DNA from 3 places in the uncultured Anaerofustis sp. genome. Region 1 is predicted to be linked to each of the others. Evidence: predicted binding sites of a transcription regulator. Region 1 holds the regulator's gene; each other region holds the start of a gene.
What was found. The regulator HrcA, encoded in region 1, represses chaperone genes, less so after heat shock. The targets are predictions, from matches to a motif close to TGTTAGCACTCNNNNNNNNNGAGTGCTAACA.
Positions count from the first base shown of each region.

Region 1 (8,316 bases):
AAAGGTAAATTTACGATTATTGTCGGTCAAAGCGGTGCGGGTAAGACGACCCTTCTTAATCTGCTGGGAGGAATGGATTCTATAACCAGCGGAAGTATTATTGTCGGGGGAAAGGATATAAGTTCGTTTAATGAGAAAGAGCTTACAACATACAGAAGATATGATGTAGGTTTTGTTTTTCAGTTTTATAACCTTGTGCAAAATCTCACCGCAAAGGAAAATATAGAACTTGCTACCGAGATTTCAAATTCAGATATATCCGCCGAAAAAGCTCTTAGTGATGTCGGACTTTTAAATAGAAAAGATAATTTCCCTTCACAGCTATCGGGCGGAGAACAGCAGAGAGTATCTATTGCAAGGGCGCTTGCCAAAAATCCAAAATTACTTTTATGTGATGAACCTACGGGTGCTCTTGATTATAAGACCGGAAAATCGATACTTAAACTCTTGCAGGATATATGTTTTATGAATAATATCCCCGTTATTGTCGTTACCCATAACCTTGCACTTATGTCAATGGCAAATAAGATAATCAAAGTAAAAAACGGAGAAATAAGCGATATAATCATAAATGAAAATGTTAAGAATGTAGAGGATATTGAGTGGTAAGGATATAAGGCTTTGCCTTATGAACCAGTCCTTTTTTAGAGATAAACAAGGACGAAAAAATCTTCGCTCGAGCCGCGAAGGCTTAATCTCGACTGGATTTTTATAAAACTAAATTTTTATAAAACAGTCTCGATTTAAAGCTATATTGAAAATTTAGAAATTATTTTGAAACAATATGGAATAATTTCTAGTTTAGGTGTAAGGACAGTTTTATGAAGACTTTATTAAAAGACTTATTCAGAGAAATCAAGACAACTAAAAACAGATTTATTTCTATCCTATTGATCACGTTATTAGGTGTTTGTTTTTTTGTGGGTTTAAGAGTAATAGGTCCCCAGATGGAATTTACCGCAAATAAGTATTTTGAAGATACCAACTTATACGATATCAACTTTATGTCTACATATGGGTTCAATGATAAAGATGTTGAAGCAATAAAAAATGATAAGAATACAAAAGATATTCTCGCAACATATTCCACCGAGCTGTTATTAAAAAACGGTGATGACAGCATAGTTGCCAAAGCTTTTGGAATGCCGTCCGATAAAGACATAAAAATGATGAAATATGAACTTATTCAAGGAACTTATCCAAAGAAGAATGATGAGTGTGTTATTTCCGACAATTATATGCAGTTCAAAGGATATAAGCTGGGGGATATACTAACAATTGAAGATCATGACGGTGTAAAGTTAAAAGTAAAAAAATTAAAAATAGTTGGAAGTGCTGAATGGTCTTATTATATTACCGATGATGATTATGGTTCATCTACTCTCGGAAACGGCAGTATAAATACTTTTTTGATTTTAAATAAAGATGTTTTTGACAGCAGTGTATATACTGATTTATATGTTAGCCTAAATAATGTAGACAAAGTAAATTGTTTTAGTGAAGAATATAAAGATATTATAGATGATTACAAGACAGATATAAAGAAAGTAACTAATGAACGAGGCAAAGAAAGATTAAAAGAGGAAAAAGATAAGGCTAATAAAAAGATTAAAAAATCCGAAAGTAAGCTAAATAATAAAAAGAAAGAAACTTATGATAAATTAAATAAAGCAAAAAATACCTTAGACAGTAATAAGATAAAGTTAAATAACAGTGAAAATGAATTACGAAGAACTAAAAAAGAAACTAAATCTAAACTTAAAAAAGCAAAAAATGATTTAGATAAAGCTAAAAAAGAATTACCGAGTAATGAAAAGAAACTTAAAAAAGCAAAAGAAGAGATAAAAAAAGCGAGAAGTGAATTTGAACAGGGAAAGGCTCAGTTCGAGCAGTATCTTGCAGGTTTATCCGAGCAGGAAAAAGAATATTTAAAAGATGTAATAAGTAATAAACAAAAAGAACTTGATATTGCAGAAGCAAAAGTAGAAAAAGGCGAAAAGCAGGTTAAAGCTTCCGAACAAGAACTATTATCCGGAAAACAAAAAATAAAAGATGGATATAAAGATTTAGAAAAACAAGAAAAGAAAGCAAACTTAGAATTTAAAAAAGCAGAAGACCAAATAAAAGAGGGCAGGGCAGAATTAAATAAAGGCTATGCGTCTTATGAAAAAAACAAAATAAAAGCAGATGATGAATTCAAAAAAGCAGAAGATAAAATAAAAAAAGCTAAAAAAAAGGTAGAAGATTTAAAAGAAGTAAAATGGTATACATTAGATAGAAACTCCAATGAAAGTTATTTTAGTTACGCGGATAATTCAAAGAAGATAACATCTTTGGCTAAAGTATTCCCTTTGATTTTCTTTTTAGTGGCTGCTTTAGTATGTCTTACAACCATGACTAGAATGGTAGAGGAAAAAAGGACGGAACTTGGGATACTTAAAGCTCTTGGTTTTAGCAAGTGGGCTGTCAGTATAAAGTTTATCGTTTATGCATTTTTAGCAAGTTTTATAGGCAGTGTAGTAGGTCTTTTTATCGGATTTACCTTAGTGCCTAAGATGATTTACAATGCTTATAGGATACTTTATAAAACTCCGGATTTAGCTACCGTTATCTACCCAAGTTATATACTTTTATCATTATTTATAGGCGTTATGTGTACGGTACTTAGTGCATATTTTGCATGTAACAGTGACCTTAAGGAAGTAAGTGCTAGTCTTCTCAGACCTAAGGTAATGAAAAGCGGAAGAAAAACTTTACTTGAAAAAATACCCGCTGTTTGGAATAAGATAAGTTTTAAATGGAAAATAACCATAAGAAACCTTGTAAGGTATAAGAAACGTCTTATTATGAGTGTTGTAGGAATAGGAGCATGCTGCGGTCTGTTGATTGCCGCATTTGGCATAAGGTATTCGGTTTCGGCTATCGTTGACCTTCAGTATAATACTATTTGGAATTACAATATGGAAACTTCTATTGAAAGTGACCTTTCAAACAAAGAGATAAATGATATCAAATATACTTATGATGATAATAAAGAAATCAAGGGCAGTAAGTTATTTTTTAAAGATACTTACAGTGTAGTTGGAAAGAATAAGGATTATTCGTTTTCTTTAATGGTTCCCATTGATAAGGATGCTGTAAATGATTATATTTACCTTAGTGATTATGAAACCGGCGATAAGATAAACATGCCTAAAAGCGGTGTAGTTATAACCAGCAGACTAAGTGAAATAGCAGATATCAAAAAAGGCGATATAATAAAAATCAAGGATCTGGATGATAAAGAGTACGATGTACCCGTAGTGAATATTATCAATAATTATGTTTATCATTACATGTTTTTGAGTGAAGATTATTATAAAACCATAGTAGATGAGGATATTAAACCAAATCTTATTTTATCAAGGCTCAATAAAAACGATGAAAGTACTTATGATAAATTGAGTGAGACATTGCTTAAAGATGAAAATATAAGCAGTATTGAATTCAATGAAAGAGTCGCTGAAAATTTTGCAGGTCAGTTAGATAGTATGGATTTTGTCATTGTAGTTATAATAGTCGCCGCAGGTATGCTTGCATTTGTGGTAATGTTTAATCTGGATAATATAAATGTCAGTGAGAGAATAAGAGAAATTGCAACCATTAAAGTTCTCGGATTTTATAATAATGAAGTAAACTTTTATATAGTAAGAGAAAATATTATTTTAAATATCATTGGAATAATAGTTGGGTGTATAGTCGGGAAATATTTTCATAGATATTTGATTGATACCGTTTCAGTTGATTTTGTCCAATTTTATAAAGGGATCCAGCTGTCGAGTTATATATTTGGAATTATACTGACAATAGTATTTGCATTCATAGTTAACCTTTTCCTAAAAAAGACTCTTAAAAAAATCAATATGGTAGAATCACTTAAAAGCGTGGAATAAAAGAGAAGTTTTGCTTCTCTTTTTTATATTATTATTTAATAATATAAATTAATAAAATATAAGATTTTCTTCCTATTTTTCTTTCTTTTTTAGTTTTTATTTGATAAATTAATATGTATTGTTTTCATAGTCTATAGAGTAAATATAGTACATTGTGCTGTGCGTAATTTATTTAAAATAAGGTAAAGATTAAAATACAATTAAAAATGAAAATTAATTTTATAATCTATTGACAAAGTATTTTCTTGGTGGTATATTTATGACAGTGTTAGCACTCATGTTTAAGGAGTGCTAATAAGAAGGAGAAAGGAAAATGAACTGGGACGATAGAAAGTTTAACATTTTAAGAGCTATCATAAATGATTATATCAAAACAGCCGAGCCTGTAGGTTCAAGGACATTAGAGAAAAAGTATAATCTCGGTGTGTCTTCGGCAACTATCAGAAATGAGATGTCGGACCTCGAAGAAATGGGGTTTTTAATAAAGCCACATACTTCTGCCGGAAGAATTCCTTCTACCAGCGCATATAGATTATATGTTGATAATTTCATGAAAAAGAATGCTTTGGAGTCTGAAATCAGAGAGGCTGTCAGAGCGGAATATGATAACTATATGCTTGAACTTAATAATACAATAGAAAAAACTTTAAATATACTTACTAAAATGACTAATTACACATCACTGGTTATGGCACCTAGATTATCTTCTCTTAATGTAAAAGATGTTAAGATCGTTTTTATAGAAGAAGATAGGGTAATGCTTATAGTAGTTACCAAAGAAGGACTTATAAAAAATTCTGAAATAAGACTTAAAACTTATGTGACACTCGAAGAGATAGAAAGAATCAATAATGCTCTTACTACTATAATAAAGAACAGACCGGCAAATGAAGCAGTCAACTTATTAAGTGAATTGGTTGAAGGGTTAAGTGAGACGGAAAACAGGATACTATCGGAAATAATGCCGGTATTCAGAAGTTTGGTTGAAAATACGAATTCGTCAAAGATATATGCCAGAGGAGTTAGTAAAATTCTCAATTTCCCGGAATTCGGAGATATAGAAAGAGCAAAACATTTTATAGATTCTGTCAACAGTAAAGAGGCTCTTGAAAGTGCTATTTCGGTTGACAGTGATGATGGTGATATTCATATAGTGATAGGAAATGAAAATAAGGTTGAGGACTTTAACGATTGTTCCATTATAACCGCAAATTATAAATTGAACGGTAAAACGGTGGGAACGATAGGAGTTATAGGACCAACCAGAATGAATTATGATTACGCAGTTTCTACACTTGATTTTTTAAGTGATGAACTTACCAAACATATAACGAAAATTTTTAAAAAGTGAGGTAACTAAATGAGTAATGATAATATAAAAGATATAAATGAACTCAGAAAAGAAAAAGAAGAAAGAGAAAAGAAGAAGTATATGAGTAAAGATGAAAACAAAGAGATCAATCAGGATGAAGTGAAAGAAGAAACGGCTGAGAAAGTAAAAAAAGAAAATGAGCCTGAAGAAAAAGAGGAAGTCAAGGAAGAAAGCATGGAAGAAAAATATGATAAATTAAATGACAGCTATATGAGACTCTTGGCTGACTTTGATAATTACAAAAAAAGAGCAAGTAAAGATAAAGAAGCTATGATTATATATTCAACATCTAAGTTTGCGGAAGGTTTGTTTCCTATAATTGATAATTTTAAGAGGGCTTTGGATAGTGAAGCTGATAAAAAAAGCGGTTTTTATGAGGGTGTAAATATGATATTTACACAGCTGACCGAATTACTTAAAAATGAAGGTATAGAAACAATAGAAGCTCTTGATGAAAAATTTGATCCAAATAAACACTATGCGGTAGCGGTGGAAAAATTGGATGACAAAGATGACGATATCATTCTTGAAGTTTTTCAAGATGGATATATATACAAAGAAAAAGTCTTAAGACCAAGTATGGTCAAAGTAAATAAGTTAAAATAAAGGAATAAGGAGAGTAAGAAAGATGAGTAAAGAAAAGATTATAGGTATCGATTTAGGTACTACAAATTCATGTGTATCAGTATTGGAAGGCGGCGAAGCCGTTGTTATAGCAAATGCGGAAGGTGCAAGAACCACACCATCAGTAGTTGCATTTACAAATGATGGAGAAAGACTAATAGGTCAAGTTGCTAAAAACCAAGCAGTAACAAATCCGGAAAAGACAGTTGCTTCAATCAAGAGACATATGGGAAGCGATTATAAAGTTGATATCGAAGGCAAGAAATATACACCGCAGGAAATTTCTGCTTTTGTACTTCAAAAGCTTAAAAAAGATGCAGAAAGTTACTTAGGACAAACAGTTTCTAAAGCAGTTATTACAGTTCCTGCTTATTTCTCAGATGCTCAAAGACAGGCTACAAAAGATGCCGGTAAGATTGCGGGTCTTGAAGTTCTTAGAATTATCAACGAACCTACAGCAGCAGCTTTAGCTTATGGTCTTGATAAAGAACAAAGTCAAACGGTAATGATTTTCGACCTTGGCGGCGGTACATTCGACGTATCAATCCTTGAACTTGCAGACGGAGTATTCGAAGTTAAGGCTACAAACGGTAACAACCACTTAGGCGGAGATGATTTTGATAATAAAATAATCGATTACTTAGTCAGTGAATTCAAGAAATCAAACGGTATTGATTTAAGCGGAGATAAAATGGCTATGCAAAGACTTAAAGAAAGTGCAGAAAAAGCTAAGATTGAACTTTCAAGCAAAACGACAGCGCAAATCAATATTCCATTTATTACAATGGATGCAGCAGGTCCAAAACATTTAGATGTGACACTTACAAGAGCTAAATTTGATGAACTTACAGCAGATCTTGTAGAAGCTACAATGGAACCTGTAAGAAAAGCTATTGCAGACTCAGGTCTATCAGCAAGCGAAATCCATAAAATCGTGTTGGTCGGAGGTTCTACAAGAATTCCTGCAGTACAAGAAGCAGTTAAGAAAATTACAGGAAAAGATGCGGACAAAGGCATCAACCCTGATGAATGTGTTGCTATCGGTGCGGCTATTCAAGGCGGGGTACTTGCAGGTGATGTTCAGGATGTATTACTTCTTGACGTAACTCCGTTATCACTCGGTATCGAAACTCTTGGCGGAGTATTTACAAAATTAATCGAAAGAAATACAACTATACCTACAAAGAAAAGTCAAGTATTCTCTACAGCGGCAGACGGTCAAACGGCGGTAGATATCCACGTACTTCAAGGTGAAAGAGGTATGGCAAGCGGAAATAAAACTTTGGGACGTTTCCAATTAACTGGAATTCCATCAGCTCCTAGAGGAGTGCCACAAATCGAAGTTACTTTTGATATCGACGCTAACGGTATCGTAAATGTTACAGCTAAGGATTTAGGTACAGGAAAAGAACAAAACGTAGTAATCCAGTCTTCTTCAAATATGAGTCAGGAAGATATTGATAAAGCAGTTAAAGAAGCTGAACAATATGCAAGCGAAGACAAAGCTAAGGAAGAAGAAATCACTGTTAGAAATAATGCAGACGCAGCAGTATACAATGCTGAAAAGACATTAAAAGACCTAGGAGACAAAGTAACAGACAAAGAAAAAGCTCCTGTAGACGAAGCTATCAAAGATCTAAAAGAAAAATTAGAAGGTTCTGATGTTGAAGCAATCAAAACAGCAACAGAAAAATTAAGTGAAGCTTTATACCCAATCGCTGAAAAATTATATGCTGAACAAGCTCAGAACGGTGCAGGTGCGGCTCAAGGCACAGATGCAGGAAACAACAGCGAAACTAAAGAAGACGATAACGTAGTAGATGCAGATTACGAAGTAGTAGATGACGACGACAAATAAAATGTCTAACTTCACCCTGCCCAAACCGCAGGGTGATTTTTCATAATATATAAGGGAGTAAATAATAATGTCAAAAAGAGATTATTACGAGGTTTTAGGAGTAGATAAAAGTGCCGGCGAAGACGAGATAAAAAAAGCATACAGAAAACTCGCTATGAAATATCATCCGGACAGAAACCCTGATGATAAAGAAGCGGAAGAGAAATTTAAAGAAATAAACGAAGCATACGAAGTTTTATCCGATCCTGATAAAAAATCCAAATATGATCAATTCGGACATGATGCGTTCGACCCGAATATGGGCGGTGCAGGCTTTGGAGGTGCCGGGTTCGGCGGCTTTGAAGATATGTTTGGTGATATATTCGGCTCTATGTTCGGCGGAGGTTTTAGCGGGGGCGGTGCCTCAAGACAAAACGTTCGACAAAAGGGCAGAGATTTAAGGGTCAATTTGACACTTTCTTTTGAAGATGCTGTTTTCGGATGTAAAAAAGAAATCAAAATAAGAAGGACCGAAACTTGCGATACTTGTT
Region 1 covers NZ_CALHFB010000039.1:362,709-371,024, reverse strand. Annotated here, with positions in the region: gene Q0516_RS06515 (ABC transporter ATP-binding protein) at 1-609, shown strand, start outside; gene Q0516_RS06510 (FtsX-like permease family protein) at 822-3,932, shown strand; gene hrcA (heat-inducible transcriptional repressor HrcA) at 4,246-5,283, shown strand; gene grpE (nucleotide exchange factor GrpE) at 5,293-5,910, shown strand; gene dnaK (molecular chaperone DnaK) at 5,933-7,786, shown strand; gene dnaJ (molecular chaperone DnaJ) at 7,854-8,316, shown strand, end outside.

Region 2 (8,316 bases), on a different contig from region 1:
CAATCATATAATATTTATGTTATATATGAATTATAACAAAATGAAAAACTTTTTTCAATAGGAGTAATAAAAATGTATTATTTTGATAAAGATTTTTATTTAATGAATTTAAATTTTAAAAATATTAATTTAAAGCTAATTAAAAACATATTTATATTTATAATACTTATCCTTATCAGTATCTTTTTTAAGAGTTATATTTTCTTACCTTTGATACTTATACCTGCCGCTTTGGATATAATTTTATTTTTGATAAATTTAGGTATATCCGATGACTTATATAAAAAGGTGATGAAAAAGAAACTGGATAGCTTAAATAAAATCAAAGACACTGATAAAAACGAAAACTATTATCTAAATAAAATCATCATAAAATACGAACTCAAAGAAATAAGCCTAAATAAAGCTATAAAGGATATCAATAAACTTGATGAAACATCGGAAGAAATATCTTTTGCAAAAGTGAAATTCAATATCATAAATAATCATAATCACAGTATAGAACTAAATAGCGAAGAAAAAGAAGATTATTTAAATATAATAAGAAATTATGACCCAAAGTCATATATAGGTTTATTTGAAAAATGCAGAATGCTGATGATATTAAATGAATATGATGAAGTGCTTGATATATTAAATAAAGATGATACAAAAACAAATATCTCAAATATGGGATTTATATTCTACAAATACATCTTTTTATATATTATTTACAATAAATATAATGATACAAAAAAAGACTTATTATATCAAAAACTAAAAAATTTCTTTTTTATAAGTAAATTTAAAGTCTACTTTGATAATGCTGTTTTAAATTATAATAGTACAAATATTTAGTATAATAATCTTTTTATATTAAAAATCACTATACATTATATAAACAGTATATTATATAATTATTAATAAACAATATAAATCAAAACTATATTAATAATTTACCTTTTCATAATAAAAAGCTCTCCAATAATTTGGAGAGCTTTTAGTTTTAAATTATTTTATAATTCCCATGTTCCACAAACTATATATCACTCCGTGAGATTGTTTTAATCGAAGATTAAAAATCCAATCGAACGAAGGCACCGCGCCCAGCGGAGATTTTTGGAACTTTTTATCTCTTAAAAGTTCGGATTATTACATCATAGGAGGTGTCATTTGAGGAGCGTTTTCTTCTGATTTGATATCAGCAACACTTGCTTCTGTTGTCAAGAACATCGCACTTACACTTGCTGCATTTTGCATAGCCGATCTTGAAACTTTGGTTGGGTCTACGATACCTGCTTCAAACATATCTTCATATTTAAAGTTATAAGCGTCGAAACCTTTGCCTTTTTCTTCATTCAATAATTTATCAACTACTACACTTCCTTCAACTCCTGCGTTGTAAGCGATTTGTCTGATTGGAGCTTCAACAGCTCTTCTGATGATAGAAGCACCTGTCTTTTCGTCTCCTTCAAGAGAAGCAATCAATTTGTCGATTGCAGGGATAGTAGCTATCATTGCGCTGCCGCCTCCCGGTACTATACCTTCTTCAACCGCAGCTCTTGTAGCGTTAAGAGCATCTTCGATCCTGTATTTCTTTTCTTTCATTTCGGTTTCTGTCGCAGCACCGACTTGGATAACTGCTACGCCGCCTGAAAGTTTAGCGAGTCTTTCCTGTAATTTTTCTTTATCATATTCTGAAGTAGTTTCAGGGATTTGTGCTTTGATTTGACTTCTTCTGTCTTCTATTTTATCTTGGTCACCTTTACCTTCAACGATAATTGTATTTTCTTTGTCAACTCTTACTTGACTTGCTCTACCTAACATATCAAGTGTTGTTGATTTAAGGTCCATACCAAGTTCTTCACTGATTACAGTACCGCCTGTTAAAATAGCTAAATCATCCAACATAGCTTTTCTTCTGTCACCGAAGCCCGGAGCTTTTACAGCTACACAGTTGATTACACCTCTAAGTTTATTGACTATCAATGTAGAAAGTGCTTCACCTTCGATATCATCGGCAATAATTAATAAATTACCGCCTGCTTGCTGTAATTCAGTTAATACAGGTAAGATTTCCTGCATGTTACCGATTTTCTTATCAGTTAAAAGGATGTATGGTTTGTCGTATACACATTCCATTTTTTCAACATCTGTTGCCATATAAGCAGATAAATAACCTCTGTCGAACTGCATACCTTCGGTAAATTCAAGTTCAACTTTCATTGACTTACCTTCTTCTATCGTGATAACACCGTCGTTACCTACTTTTTCCATAGCTTCTGAAATAAGTTCGCCTACAGTTTCATCAGCTGAAGAAATAGCAGCAACTTGTGCTATAGCTTTTTTGCCTTCTACAGGTTTTGAAATTTTCTTTAGTTCTTCCACGAAAGTGTCAACTGCTTTTTCGATACCTTTTTTAAGTATCATTGGGTTAGCACCGGCAGTTACGTTTTTAAGACCTTCGTTGATTATTGACTGTGTAAGGATAGTAGCGGTTGTTGTACCGTCCCCGGCAACATCATTTGTCTTTGTAGCAACCTCTTTTACAAGCTGTGCTCCCATATTTTCAAATTGGTCTTCAAGTTCGATCTCTCTTGCGATAGTTACACCGTCGTTTGTGATTATCGGAGAACCGAAACTTTTACCCAAAACAACGTTTCTTCCTCTTGGTCCGAGTGTTACTTTAACTGTATCCGCTAATTTATCTACACCTGCTCTTAAACCTTCTCTTGCTTCTATACCATGTTTAATTTCTTTTGCCATTTTATATCACCTTTCCTTACTCTCTAATTATTTTACTATAGCTAAAATATCGCTTTGTCTTAAAATAAGATATTCTTCGCCTTCCAATTTAACTTCAGAACCTGCATATTTGGAATAAATAACAGTGTCGCCTTCTTTTACGTCTAATGCAACTTTTTTACCGTCTACGATTTCACCGGAACCAACCGCAACGATTTCACCCATTACAGGTTTTTCCTTCGCTGTATCAGGTAAGATGATACCTGTTGCTGTAGTTTTTTCTTCTTCCTTTACTTTTATCACGACTTTGTCGCCAAGTGGTTGTAATTTCATTTTTTACTCACTCCTCCTAATAATTTATATTATTTTCTTACTCTTCTATTCATTAGCACTCATCTTTCCTGAGTGCTAATAGTATTTTAGCACACTTAGATTTATTGTCAATACCATTTAAGAAAAAAATTGCAACTTTTATAAATTTTAATCTTATTTTAATTTTTATATCGACAGCTCTCTTTCGGGCACTACGCCTCGCTTTGCGAGATTCCGCGCCCTTAAAATAACTAATTCATATCTACTATTAATACCATTTGTCCATTATTTATTCAAAAGAAAATATATATTCACGATTATATACTTTTAAATATAAACATTTAAGGATATTATGACGATAATGAACATTTATATAAAAAAAGAGCAGATGAAACTGCTCTTTATTTGATATTTTAAAGTGATACCTTTATCCTCTGTACCTTAAAACTCTGATAGAATTAAGTATCGCTATAACTGCCACCCCGACGTCCGCGAAAATCGCTTCCCACATATTTGCAAGTCCCAATGCACCGAGAGCCATGACTCCGATTTTCACAAATAATGCAATGAATATATTTTCTTTGACGATACTAAGTGTCTTCTTGGAAATCTTATACCCCGTCATTATCTTGCTTGGTTCATCTGTCATTATGACGATGTCACTCGCTTCTATTGCGGCGTCACTTCCGAGTCCGCCCATCGCTATACCTATATCAGCCATAGTGAGGACAGGGGCATCGTTAAGTCCGTCACCGACGAACACAAGTTTTCCGTTTTCAGACTTCTTATCCATGAGTTCTTTTACTTTGTTTACTTTATCTATAGGAAGGAGTTCAGTATAAACTTCATCGAGCCCAAGCTCTTTTCCTACATATTCGCCGATTTCTTTTTTATCTCCGGTAAGCATGACAGTCTTCTTTATCCCTGCTTCTTTAAGAGATTTTATTGCCTCTTTGGAATCTTCCTTTATTTCATCTCTTAAAACAAGACTTCCGAGGAATTTTCCGTCTTTACTTACATAAAGTACGGTCCCGATACTATCTGCTTCCGATGCGTCAATATTATTTTCTTTCATTAAAGCATATTTACCGACCAAAACTTCTTTTTCATCGACAACAGCCTTGACTCCGAAACCAGCCAGCTCTTTTACGTCGCTTACTCTGTTATTATCGATATCCTTACCATATCTTTCCTTTACGGATAAAGCTATTGGGTGATTTGAGAAAGCTTCCCCGTAAGCCGTAATTTCTATCAGTTCATCAACATCGACACCGTCTTCATTATTTATTTCTTCTACTTTGAATACGCCTTTTGTAAGCGTACCTGTTTTATCGAATACCATTATTTCACTTTTTGAGAGTGCTTCCAAGTAGTTTGAACCTTTGACTAAAACCCCGCTGCTGCTTGCAGCACCTATACCGCCGAAGAAACCGAGAGGTATAGATATAACAAGAGCACAAGGACAAGATATAACAAGGAATATAAGAGCCCTGTATATCCATGAGCTGAAAGCTTCACCGAGTATCAAAGGAGGAAGTACTGCAAGAAGCAATGCACATGTAACCACTATAGGTGTATAATATCTCGCAAATACCGTTATAAAGTTTTCAGCCTTGGATTTTTCACTGCTCGCATTTTCAATAAGTTCAAGTATTTTAGCCGCAGTGGATTCATCGAATTCTTTGGTTACTTTTATCCTTAAAATACCATTTAGATTTATACAGCCGCTTAAGATTTCGTCTCCTTCACAGACTTCTCTCGGAACGGATTCTCCGGTCAAAGCCGAAGTATCGAGAGTTGAATTACCATTTATGATAATACCATCCAACGGAACTTTCTCTCCCGGTTTTACTATAATTTCATTACCGATTTCTATATCATCAGGGTCTACTTGGATTATTTGTCCGTCTTTTTCTATATTTGCATAATCAGGGCATATATCCATCAAATCTCCTATGGACTTTCTGGATTTATTTACCGCATAGCTTTGGAAATATTCCCCTACTTGGTAGAATAGCATAACCGCAGCACCCTCGGCATAGTCGCTTAATACTATAGAGCCGATTGACGCGATTGCCATAAGAAAGTTTTCGTCAAATACCTTCCCTTTTGATATATTTTTAACGGCTTTTAATAATACATCATACCCGGCAAGTACATAAGCCGCCAAATACAATACGCTCTGTGCGGTTTCATTTTTTAGAAAAAAACCGAGAAAGAAAAGTATTAAAGCCACTATGATTTTGTAAAGTTGTTTTTTCTGCTTATCCATGTTTTCACCTTTTCCTCTTATGTCTATAAGATTACTGCGTCTTCATCTACTCCTTTGACAGCCTTTTTTGCCTTTTCTAAAATTTCATCAAATCTTTCATCGTCCGCATCCAAAGTAAGTTTTTGAAGCATGAAGTTGATGTTTGCACTGTTTACTCCGTCAATCTTTCTTATTTCTTCTTCCATTTCCATTGCACAGTGTGCACAGTCGATATTGTCCATTTTTAATTTCTTTTTCATTTTTATGTCTCCTTTAAAATTAAATTATTCTTCTATATGGTCTATACCTTGATTTAGTATAGTCATCACATGTTCATCGGCAAGTGAATAAAAAACCGTCTTTCCGTCTTTTCTGTTCTTTATAAGCCTTGCATTCTTAAGATTTTTAAGCTGATGAGATACTGCGGACTGCGTCATACTTAGTATATTTGCAATATCGCATACACACATTTCGCTTACAAGTAAGGCATTTAAAATCTTTATCCTTGTACTGTCTCCGAACACTTTAAAAAGCTCTGCCAAATCATATAGCTCTTCTTCATCGGGCATTTTATCGTGTACTTGTTTTACTATATCTTTGTGAACATGTTTAAGTTCACATGTTTCAATTTTTGCTGCCATATTCATCTCTCCTTATTTTATATATGAATATCTGTTCATATGTTATTATATTCATTTATTATATATTGTCAACACTTTTAACAAAAATATTTAAAGATTTATAAAAAAAATAAATAGTATTTAAAATCCTATTTACTTCCGTATAAAATACATTAAACCCAATAATTGAAAACACTTAATGATTTTGTAATTTATTATATTTTACATATACATATTCATTTTTATATATTTAAGCTATTAAAAAAATTTCTAAATTCTTAAAAACGTTCATATTTGATTTAAGTGACAGTTTTATATTCAATACTTAAACAAACTGATTATACAAATATTTAAAATCAAAAACGAATATGTATTTATATTTCATCAAAAAATATCTATTTAATAAAAATATTTAAACCAACTAAATAAGTTTATTTATAGAACATAAATTATTCTTTATAGAGGATATCTCAATGAACCAAAACCATATTATGATTTTGAATTTTTACGACCTAATTAATTTTAAATATTTTCTATATAAGAAATTTCGATTTTAATCCTATAAAACAACTTGAAAAAGTTATAATAAGCATAACTTATTTAACAAGATACGAGAAAAATACATATATAATTAATAATAAATCAAAATTATAAAGAAAAAAATAACAGGAAAAATACATTTTTTGATTTTCAATCTCTAACATGAGATAAATAAAAAAACAATCTTTATCAGTATATAGAAATAGTTTTCATACATAAGAAAGACTTCCTTATAAATTTTATTAAATAAAAAAATAATATTTAATGTCCAACCAAATCATATTAAAAATTTTCAGACTAAAATATGAAACTACTGAACAAACATTTAACTTTAAAGACACAACAGTAAATGAAAGATAATAGATGAATAATATATAATAAAATATTTTAGTAATCGATAAAACCGATATAAATATAATTAGCATTAATTTATATTTATTTTAATTGTTAAAATGTAATCTATCTTTTTGGTAGACAGTGATTATTAAACACGAAAATAAATGACGAAAACATTTGGAAGACCGTAAATATTGCATTTAAAAATAAATTAAAACTTCCAATACTATATTTTAATAATACAAAAAAGACTATTTATAAATGATTTTATAAATTTATATCATCGGTCTAAGAGCATTAAAAACAAAAAAATATCTAAATTTTCTTGACAATTACAAAAAAATGGATTATGATGAAAAAAATCAATTATGAACAAACCATATAAGTAAGAGTAGTAAATAAATAATTATATTTCATAGAGAGCCGATGTGTGGTGGAAATCGGCAGATATAAATTTATCGAATGGACTTACTTCGGGCAGCGAACAAATCAAAATTTGAGAGTATTTGCTGACGGGATCTTCGCCCGTTATAAAGGAAGCATATATGATAGTATATGACAAAGCGGCTTATTTTAAGCAATTTGGGTGGTACCGCAGGAAATATAACTCTTGTCCCTTACAGGGATAGGAGTTTTTTTTATAAAAAGAAAAGGAGAAGTAAAAATGAAAAACAAAGAAATACCTTACAAAATTTATTTAAGCGAAGACGAGATGCCTAAAAAATGGTATAACATAAAAGCAGACATGAAGGAACAGCATGAACCGTTCCTAAATCCGGGAACAGGTCAGCCAATAACAAGAGATGAACTTAGACCTATCTTTTGTGATGAACTTGTAGATCAGGAACTTGATACCACTACGAGATACTTCGATATCCCTCAGGAAATCAGGGATTTTTATAAGATGTACAGACCGTCCCCATTGGTAAGAGCTTACTTTTTAGAAAAATATTTGGATACACCTGCACATATTTACTATAAATACGAAGGCACAAATACATCAGGTTCACATAAGTTAAACACTGCAATAGCTCAAACATATTATGCAAAGAAACAAGGTGTAAAAGGTCTTACCACAGAAACGGGAGCAGGTCAATGGGGTACCGCGATGTCAATGGCGTGTGCATACTTTGACTTACCTTTAAAAGTTTATATGGTAAAAGTATCCAGTGAACAAAAACCATACAGAAAAGCAGTTATTCAAACTTACGGAGGAGAAGTTATCCCTTCACCATCAGAAACTACGGAAATCGGAAGAAAGATATTAGCTGAAAATCCGGGAACAGGCGGAAGCCTTGGATGTGCTATTTCGGAAGCTGTAGAAGAAGCGGTTAAAAACAATTATAAGTATGTACTGGGTTCTGTTCTTGACCATGTAGTAATGCATCAAAGCATTATAGGTTTAGAGACAAAAGCAGCCCTTGAAAAATACGACATCAAACCTGACATCATGATAGGATGTGCGGGAGGAGGCTCTAACCTGGGTGGACTTATAGGAATATTCGCAGGAGAAAAAATCCAAGGCAAAAACGA
Region 2 covers NZ_CALHFB010000047.1:24,419-32,734, forward strand. Annotated here, with positions in the region: gene Q0516_RS08565 (hypothetical protein) at 73-837, shown strand; gene groL (chaperonin GroEL) at 1,132-2,745, opposite strand; gene groES (co-chaperone GroES) at 2,773-3,057, opposite strand; gene Q0516_RS08580 (heavy metal translocating P-type ATPase) at 3,464-5,308, opposite strand; gene Q0516_RS08585 (cation transporter) at 5,332-5,547, opposite strand; gene Q0516_RS08590 (metalloregulator ArsR/SmtB family transcription factor) at 5,572-5,928, opposite strand; T-box leader at 7,156-7,404, shown strand; gene Q0516_RS08595 (TrpB-like pyridoxal phosphate-dependent enzyme) at 7,448-8,316, shown strand, end outside.
Region 2: the regulator HrcA is predicted to act here: its motif matches at 3,108-3,138, upstream of groES (co-chaperone GroES).

Region 3 (8,316 bases), 160 kb from region 1:
AATAATAGAAGAGCACTCGGTAGATAACATAACATCATATGACTTAAATATTCATTATGTCTGCCCTGAATGTAACACAAAACAAGAATAAAAAAGACCGATAATCGGTCTTTTTATTCTTTTACAAAACTATATCGAGTATACCAAGCGGCGTATCCGTAATATGAGTAGGGTTACACTTATCGATTTCATCTTTGGAGCCGTATCCGTAAGTAACACCTATAGTATCGAGTCCGTTTTCTACTCCGCCTTCAAGGTCATTATATCTGTCCCCTACCATTACTGCTTCTTTTTTATCTTCTACACCCATATGTTCAAGTGTCATTCTGATAAAGTCGCCTTTTGTACCTCTCGTTTGAGTATAATCATTACCGATAATGATTTCAAAATACTGAGCTAAATCAAAATGTTCAAGCTGTAAAATAGAAGGTTCTTCGGGCTTATTAGTAGCTATCGCCATTTTGATACCATTCTCTTTAAGAGTCTTTAAAAGCTTTGGAATACCTTTGTAAATTTTACATTCATATATTCCCTTTTCTTTGAGTCTCTTCATATGTATTTTCATTGCAGCAGCCCCTTCTTCTTCACTTAAACCATATTTTGTAATAATGGTTCTTGAAAGGGGAGGTCCTAAAAGTTTTCTTATATTATTAATACTTTCATCAATACCGGCTGATTTAAGTGCTTGCTGAAAGCATATACATATTCCTTCATGTGAGTCTAATATTGTTCCGTCTAAATCAAATACTATATATTTATATCCCATAATATCTACCTATCCTAATACAATATCGGCAATATCCAAAGGAGTTTTAGCGATATGAGTAGGATTACATCCTTCGATTTCCTCTACTGATCCATATCCGTAAGTAACACCTATGGTATCAAGTCCATTTTCAACTCCGCCTTCAAGGTCATTATATCTGTCCCCTACCATTACTGCTTCTTTTTTATCCTCTACACCTATAGCGTCCATTGCCATTTTAATAAATTCTGCTTTTGTTCCTCTATTTTGTGCTTCATTATTTCCGACAATAAAATCAAAATAGTCTTTCAATTTTAAATGTTCTAATTGTTTTATGGATATTTCTTCGGGTTTATTGGTTGCTATCGCAATTTTTATACCATTTTCCTTTAACTTATCCAGCATTTCAAACATCCCATCGTAATACTCAGCGTCAAATATACCTTTGGTTTTCAAATATTCAAAATGAAGTTTCATAGCTGCTTTTCCGTCTTCTTCACTAAAACCGTATTTTGTAATGATAGTCTTTGAAAGAGGAGGTCCCAGCAATTTTTTAATGTTTTCCAAGCTTTCTTCCACGCCGTACGCTTTAAGTGCCCCTTGAAATCCCTTGCAGCTTCCAAGCTGTGAATCAACGATTGTTCCGTCCAGATCGAATATTACATATTTGTATCCCATATTCTTGCTCCTTTTATTATTTTATATTTTGTTTTAAATATTTTATAGCGCTTTGTAGTTGATTATCTTCTTTATCAGATAATTGATTTAATGATTTCTTACTATCAAGTTTTACTGTTTCATCAGGCGTAATACCTTTTTTATGAATTTTATGTCCGGAAGGGCTAACGTACTCATCGGAAGTTATGGTAACGCCCGAACCGTCAAGTAGAGATTTCACCTCTTGGATTATTCCTTTTCCGTATGATTTAACGCCCATTATCGTAGCCATTTTATTATCCTGTAATGCACAAGATAAAATTTCCGAAGATGAGGCAGAATTTTCATTTATTAATACAACAATTGGAACTTTAGCATATTCACTCGTCGTATCTTTTACCGTCTGAGTCTTTCCGGATTTGTTCGTCGTAGAAATAATAGTACTGTTTTCTTTTAATAATAAATTAGCTATTTCGGTAGCTTCGTTTACAAGTCCGCCGGGATTATCTCTCAAGTCGATAATAAGACCTTTCATATTCTTATTGGTATAATCATTATAATAATTGGTAAATTGTTTTCCGACTTTATCGGTAAATTCAGTTATTTTTATATAACCCAAATCACCTATCATTTTACCTGAGACCCTCTTCATATCAATATTGTCTCTGGTGATTTCCATAGTTATTTCTTTTTTATCTCTAAGAACGGTAACCGTTACCTTTGTATGTGTTTTACCTCTTAATTTTTTAGAAACATCCGAAGTTGAAGCTTTTGTGGTATCCATATCATCTACTTTTATTATTATATCCCCTGCTTTCATACCCGATTTTTCCGCGGGGGAGCCTTGAAATACAGAATCGACTATTACTTGACTGTTTTCATTATTCATTATTTGTATACCGACACCGGAATAATCACTGTCAAATCCTTCGGTATAAGAAGTAAATTCTTCTTCGGTATAATAAGTGGAGTACGGATCTCCTGTCCCCGCATATAACCCCTTAAACGCATAATCCCATAATTTTTGTTCGTCTAAATTTGTATAGTAATCTTCCTTTAGTAATTTTTCAAGAGAAACCAACTTTGTGATATTCTTAGCACTAGTAATGCTAGGCGTATTTATTAAAACTTTATTCCCTATTGCAAGATTACATGAAGATGTTATTAAAAAAGTAAGCAGATTTGTTACAATCACGATAGCAGCTACAATCGAAATGACGATAATCTTACTTTTATTCTTTTTATTATTTTCCATAAATAAGTTTCCTTTTAATGCTATTTTTTAACTATTATATTATATGTCAATGTCCCTTTAATATCAATATTTATTACAAAAGTTTATTTTTTATAGATAGTGAAATTTTGCTTATTTTAAAAGCATTATCATATATCATATTAATTAGAATTTAATTAAAATTTGTATAATTATAAAATATGGTGTTATAATTATCCTGCTTAAATATGTACAAATTTGAGGGGATTTGTAAAAAGTTTAAGAGGAAAGAGGAAACAAATTTATGCTAGGTATGAATTACAGATTAAAAGAACTGCAAGAAAATAACAAACCTATAAGAGTAGGTATTGTAGGTGCAGGACAAATGGGAAGAGGATTGATAAGTCAGCTTTATAAAATGAAGGGAATGACACCTTCCGTTATTTGTGATATAGATGTAGATAAAGTTTTATACGCATTCACAAAATCAAATATCACAAAAGATGACTACATAATAACAAACAAATTATCACAAGCAAACGACGCTATCAATAAAGGTAAAATCGTTGTCAGCGAGGATAAAAGCATAGCTTCATTCGTAGAAGGCACAGACGCAGTAGTTGACGCTACGGGTTTTACGGATATCGGGGCAGAAATAGCTATAGATACGATAAATAACGGAAAGCATATCGTAATGCTTGACGTTGAAGCAGACGTGGTAGTGGGACCTATACTAAAACAAAAAGCGGATAAAGCAGGTGTTATCTATACAGGAAGTGCCGGAGACGAACCGGGTGCAGTAAAGGAAATGTTTGATTTCTGCGAAGCGTTAGCATTCGATATCAAAGTCATTGGAAAGGGTAAAAACAATGAAGTAGATCACTCATGTACACCTGACAGTATAAGAGATTACGCAATAAGCAGAGGCGTTAGTCCTAAAATGCAGTGTTCATTCTCGGACGGAACAAAAAATATGGTTGAACTTTGCTGTATGGCAAACTCTACAGGGCTCGTTCCGGATGTAAGAGGAGGTCACGGACCAAAGAGCGATATAAAAGAATTGGTTAAAATATTATCTTTAAAAGAAGAAGGTGGTATTTTAAATAATTACGGAGTTGTGGAATGGGTAAACGGAATCGCTCCCGGAGTATTCTGCATAATCTCAACAGACCTTGAATTCGTTCATCACGAACTTCAATATCTAAGAATAGGTGACGGTCCGAACTATGTATTATACAGACCTTATCATTTATGCGGAATGGAAACACCTCTTACAATAGCAAGAGCAGTACTGGACAAAGCAAATACAATAGTTCCTATGAAAGGTTTGGTATGCGAAACGATAACGGTTGCTAAAAAAGACCTTAAGAAAGGTGAAAAAATCGATGGTATCGGCGGATTTTCTACTTATGGTACAATAGATAAAAGAGAAATCGCAAAAGAATTTAATGCTCTTCCCATAGGACTTATAAATTCAAATACGGTTATGGCAAAAGATGTTAAAAAAGGCGAAGTAGTAACATACGATGATGTTATACTCGATGAAGATTCTCTTGTCGTAAAATTAAGACGAGAACAAGATAAGATTTTTGAATAATGACCTTGAGAAATCCTTACAAATAAGGATTTCTTTTTTATAAATAGGAACTAAACCATAGGTTTACCAATTTCTACTTTGTATGGATATCCTTTATTTTAATGATAATTTATAATATAATTAAACAAAGATAAAGGAGCATTAAAATGGACAACGAAATGGGCAGGCTTATAAGCAGTCTGAGAAAAGAAAAAAACATGACTCAACAGGAACTTGCGAATAAATTAAATATAACGGATAAAGCAGTATCAAAATGGGAAAGAGGGCTTTCTTATCCCGATATATCATTGATACCGAAATTATCGGAAATATTGGATATCGACCCCAATAAATTGCTTGGAAGTAACTCAGGAAACGATACTCAAAATGAAATAAAAAAATCAAATATAAAAGATACTATAATGCTTATTTTTAAATGTGTCGGATTTGCACTCTCCGTAGGTACATTTGTACTAAATGTAATGGGTAAAATGAATACCGGAGACAGTATTAAACTTCTAAGTTTATCTCTGATATGTATTGGTATCACCCTTATAAATAAAGAATAATAAAAGGACTGTCAAAGGACAGTCCTTTCTATTTGTATATTATCCCTCGATCGAAATCATTCGTTTTCCTTCTATTTCTTTTACATCTTTCTTAGGGATAACTATTTTTAATATTCCGTCTTCAAATTTAGCACTGATTTCATCTTCCTTGACATCACTTCCCACATAAAAGCTTCTGGCACAGGAACCGCTGTATCGTTCTCTTCTGATGTACTTTCCTTCTTTGTCTTTTTCTTCCTTGTCAAGGTCTTTACTGGCACTGATTGTTAGATATCCGTCTTTTAATTCAGCTGAAATTTGGTCTTTTTTAAAACCCGGTAAATCAATATCTACTTCATAATTATTGTCTTTTTCTCTGACATCGGTCTTCATAAGGTTCTTTTCATGTTTTCCGTATAAAGGATTTTTACCGTCAAAGAAATCTTTTTCTAAAGGAAAGTCCATTAAATCATCAAATAAGCTTTCTGACAAAATTCTAGGTAACATCATAAGTCATTCCTCCTATCATATTAAATGTTTCCCAAATTTTGAACTACTTGGATTTGAATCTTTTTTGAAAGGTCCTCCTCTTTGTTCAAGTATAATATACCACTTTTCTTTAGCACTGTCAAGAGGAGAGTGCTAATTTTAATTAATATTTTTATTATTTTGTATCATTATATTTTATTTTCTAATAAAACGTTACAATTATTACAATATATCTCTTATAATCCATGTTTACGCTTGAAGATTATTCAGTCATCTTTTCAACGGCAGTATTAATATCTTCTAAGAAAAAGAAATTTCTGCCATTGTTGCTCTCATATATAAAATCATTCAAAGCCTTACTTTTGAACTTTGAAAAATCTCCTATTACAGCAAACTTTATATTATAATTGATATATTTTTGAAGTAATTCCCCAAGTATTTTATTCTTCAAATCAAAAAGGATATCATCAACAGCTTCTTTATTTATGATTATATTACTTATTCCCGTCATATTTGAAACTTCCATAGCAAAGTCCAGTCCGGAATCAACATCATTTATAAGTATATCCTCACTTTCGATAACGGAAATATTTTTATTATTCTTGTTTATATTATATATTTTCATATTCTCTCTCCTTTATTATAGTATTTAGATTTTATCATGAGTTAATTTTAAAATCCATACTTTATTGCAAGTTGACTATGGGGCGCGAAATCTCACGCAGTGAGGCGTAGTGCCCCATAAAAAAGACACCTTATTAAGATGTCTTTAAAGTTTTATAATTCTCTTTTTTCATATACTTTTACCGAAATCAAAAATGAAACCATAAGTAAAACCACTGCTGCAATAGGATATACTATATTTGGTATACTGGGAAATATCCTAACAAAGATATCTCCGCTCTCTTCTGCACCGGCAGCCGTAGCTCCGAATATCCCTCCTACTAAAGCACAAAGGATTATCATTGCAAGTCTTCCCTTTTCAGCTCCGAATTTGAATATAATCGGAAAATTTACGGAACTGAATAGTATCGCGACCAATATCATAGGAAGCATAGAAGTAATCATTTCCGGTAACATCGATAAGTTGCCGTCAATAATCAAAAATGTTCCTCCCCTGAGTATTAAATATAATATACTCATAGAAAATATACCAATTAGAGATAATATATACTTGCTTAAAACCATTTCTTTTCTCGTATAAGGCATCGTGATAGCATAACTATCCCACTTGCTTTTTTCATCATAAGCCATAACGGTAATAGGAAGCATTGAGATAAATACTATTGCAAAAGCCAAGAAAAATGTCGAGCTTTCACCCATTATGGATATTATCATATAAATCAAACACAATAAAAGTACAAACCTGCATTGCTTTATAAGCTCATATAAATCTTTAATAATCAGACCTTTCATTTATTTAACCTCCTTAGCCATAAATACAATAATATCTTCAATATTCGGCTTTTCGAGTTTAAAAGCAGGGTTTACCATATCCTTTATAACCAAAGCCTCTACTCCGTAATCTGTTCTTCTCAAACCTTTTATTGCATCTCTATCAACATCGTCGAATTCTGCATTACTGCATTTCAGTATCCTATAATTTTCAAGAAGAATATCCTTTTCTTCCACAAATAATAATTTTCCTTTATGAAGAAATGCTATATAATCACATAACTTTTCAAGGTCGGAAACGATATGTGAAGAAATTAAGATCGAGTGACTTTCGTCTCTTGTAAAATCGTAAAACAAATCCAGTATTTCATCTCTTACTATAGGGTCAAGTCCGCTCGTAGCTTCATCTAAAATTAGTAACTTTGCGTCATGGGAAAGTGCAACAGCGATCATAAGCTTCATTTTCATACCTCTGGAAAAATCCTTAAAACTTTTTTTAAGAGGTAATGAAAATTTATTTATATATTCAAAGAATACTTTTTCATCCCAGTTTTTATAAGTATTTCGCATTATCACATTGACTTGCTTCGCGTTTACACCTTCGGGAAAATGAGCTTCATCCAAAACGACACCGATATCCTCTTTGGTAGCTTTAAAGTTATCTTTATTACTTTTTCCTAAAATGTTGATTTGTCCTTTATCAGCATTTATAGCATTTAATAATAGTTTTATCGTCGTACTCTTCCCTGCACCATTCTCACCAATAAGCCCCATTATATATCCGCTTGGTAAAGCAAGACTTATATCATCCAATTTAAAATCTTTATATTCTTTAGTCAAGTTATTTATTTCAATAGCATTCATTTCTATTCCTCCGCCATAAGCTTAAACATTTCAAATAATTCTTCAGTATCAAGATCACACACCTTTGAAAGTATGATTATCTCTTTGATATATTCTTCTATTTTCTTAAGGTTTTCTTCTTTGATAAGTTTAGTGTTCTTCTTATTAACAAAAGAGCCCTTAGCCTTTAAAGTATAAATATATCCGTCTTTTTCAAGTTCATCATATGCCCTTTTTGTGGTTATTACACTTATCCTTAAATCTTTAGCAAGACTTCTGATAGAAGGAAGAGGATCTCCTTCCTTTACTTTACCCGAGACAATCAAATTCTTGATTTGTGTATAAATTTGTTCATATATTGGTTTATCGTCGACATTACTTATAATTATATCCAATATCCTCACCTCGTTTTCTGTATATATACAGTATATACAGTTATAACAGATATGTCAAGTAAAATATTAAAAAATAAGCCTTTTTTAAGGCTTATTTTTATATTTGTTTTTTATTAAATATAGGTACTGCCGAAATAATAAATACAATGCACATAACAGTTAATGTTATTAAAGCAAATTTAAAATCTCCAACCGATAATTTGTTTTGCAGTAGTGACATATTATCATTGATTAGTTTCAAGGGATTATATCTTTGTATCTTAGGAATTATATTAATAAGGAATAATACCACAGTTACTCCCCCGGTAAACAACAATACACCATAATTGCCATTAAACATACTGCTTGCAAATATCATAACAGATATTATAAATATTCCAAATATATAGTACATCAAAGCAGCATATATAATATTATTTATACTTTCAGGAAAAAGATAAATCGTATAAATATAA
Region 3 covers NZ_CALHFB010000039.1:199,506-207,821, forward strand. Annotated here, with positions in the region: gene Q0516_RS05710 (Fur family transcriptional regulator) at 1-91, shown strand, start outside; gene Q0516_RS05715 (HAD hydrolase-like protein) at 122-766, opposite strand; gene Q0516_RS05720 (HAD-IA family hydrolase) at 776-1,423, opposite strand; gene Q0516_RS05725 (S41 family peptidase) at 1,440-2,657, opposite strand; gene Q0516_RS05730 (NAD(P)H-dependent oxidoreductase) at 2,920-4,212, shown strand; gene Q0516_RS05735 (helix-turn-helix transcriptional regulator) at 4,359-4,760, shown strand; gene Q0516_RS05740 (Hsp20/alpha crystallin family protein) at 4,800-5,249, opposite strand; gene Q0516_RS05745 (DUF4180 domain-containing protein) at 5,491-5,853, opposite strand; gene Q0516_RS05750 (ABC-2 transporter permease) at 6,006-6,644, opposite strand; gene Q0516_RS05755 (ABC transporter ATP-binding protein) at 6,645-7,487, opposite strand; gene Q0516_RS05760 (GntR family transcriptional regulator) at 7,490-7,861, opposite strand; gene Q0516_RS05765 (ABC transporter permease) at 7,959-8,316, opposite strand, start outside.
Region 3: the regulator HrcA is predicted to act here: its motif matches at 5,357-5,387, upstream of Q0516_RS05740 (Hsp20/alpha crystallin family protein).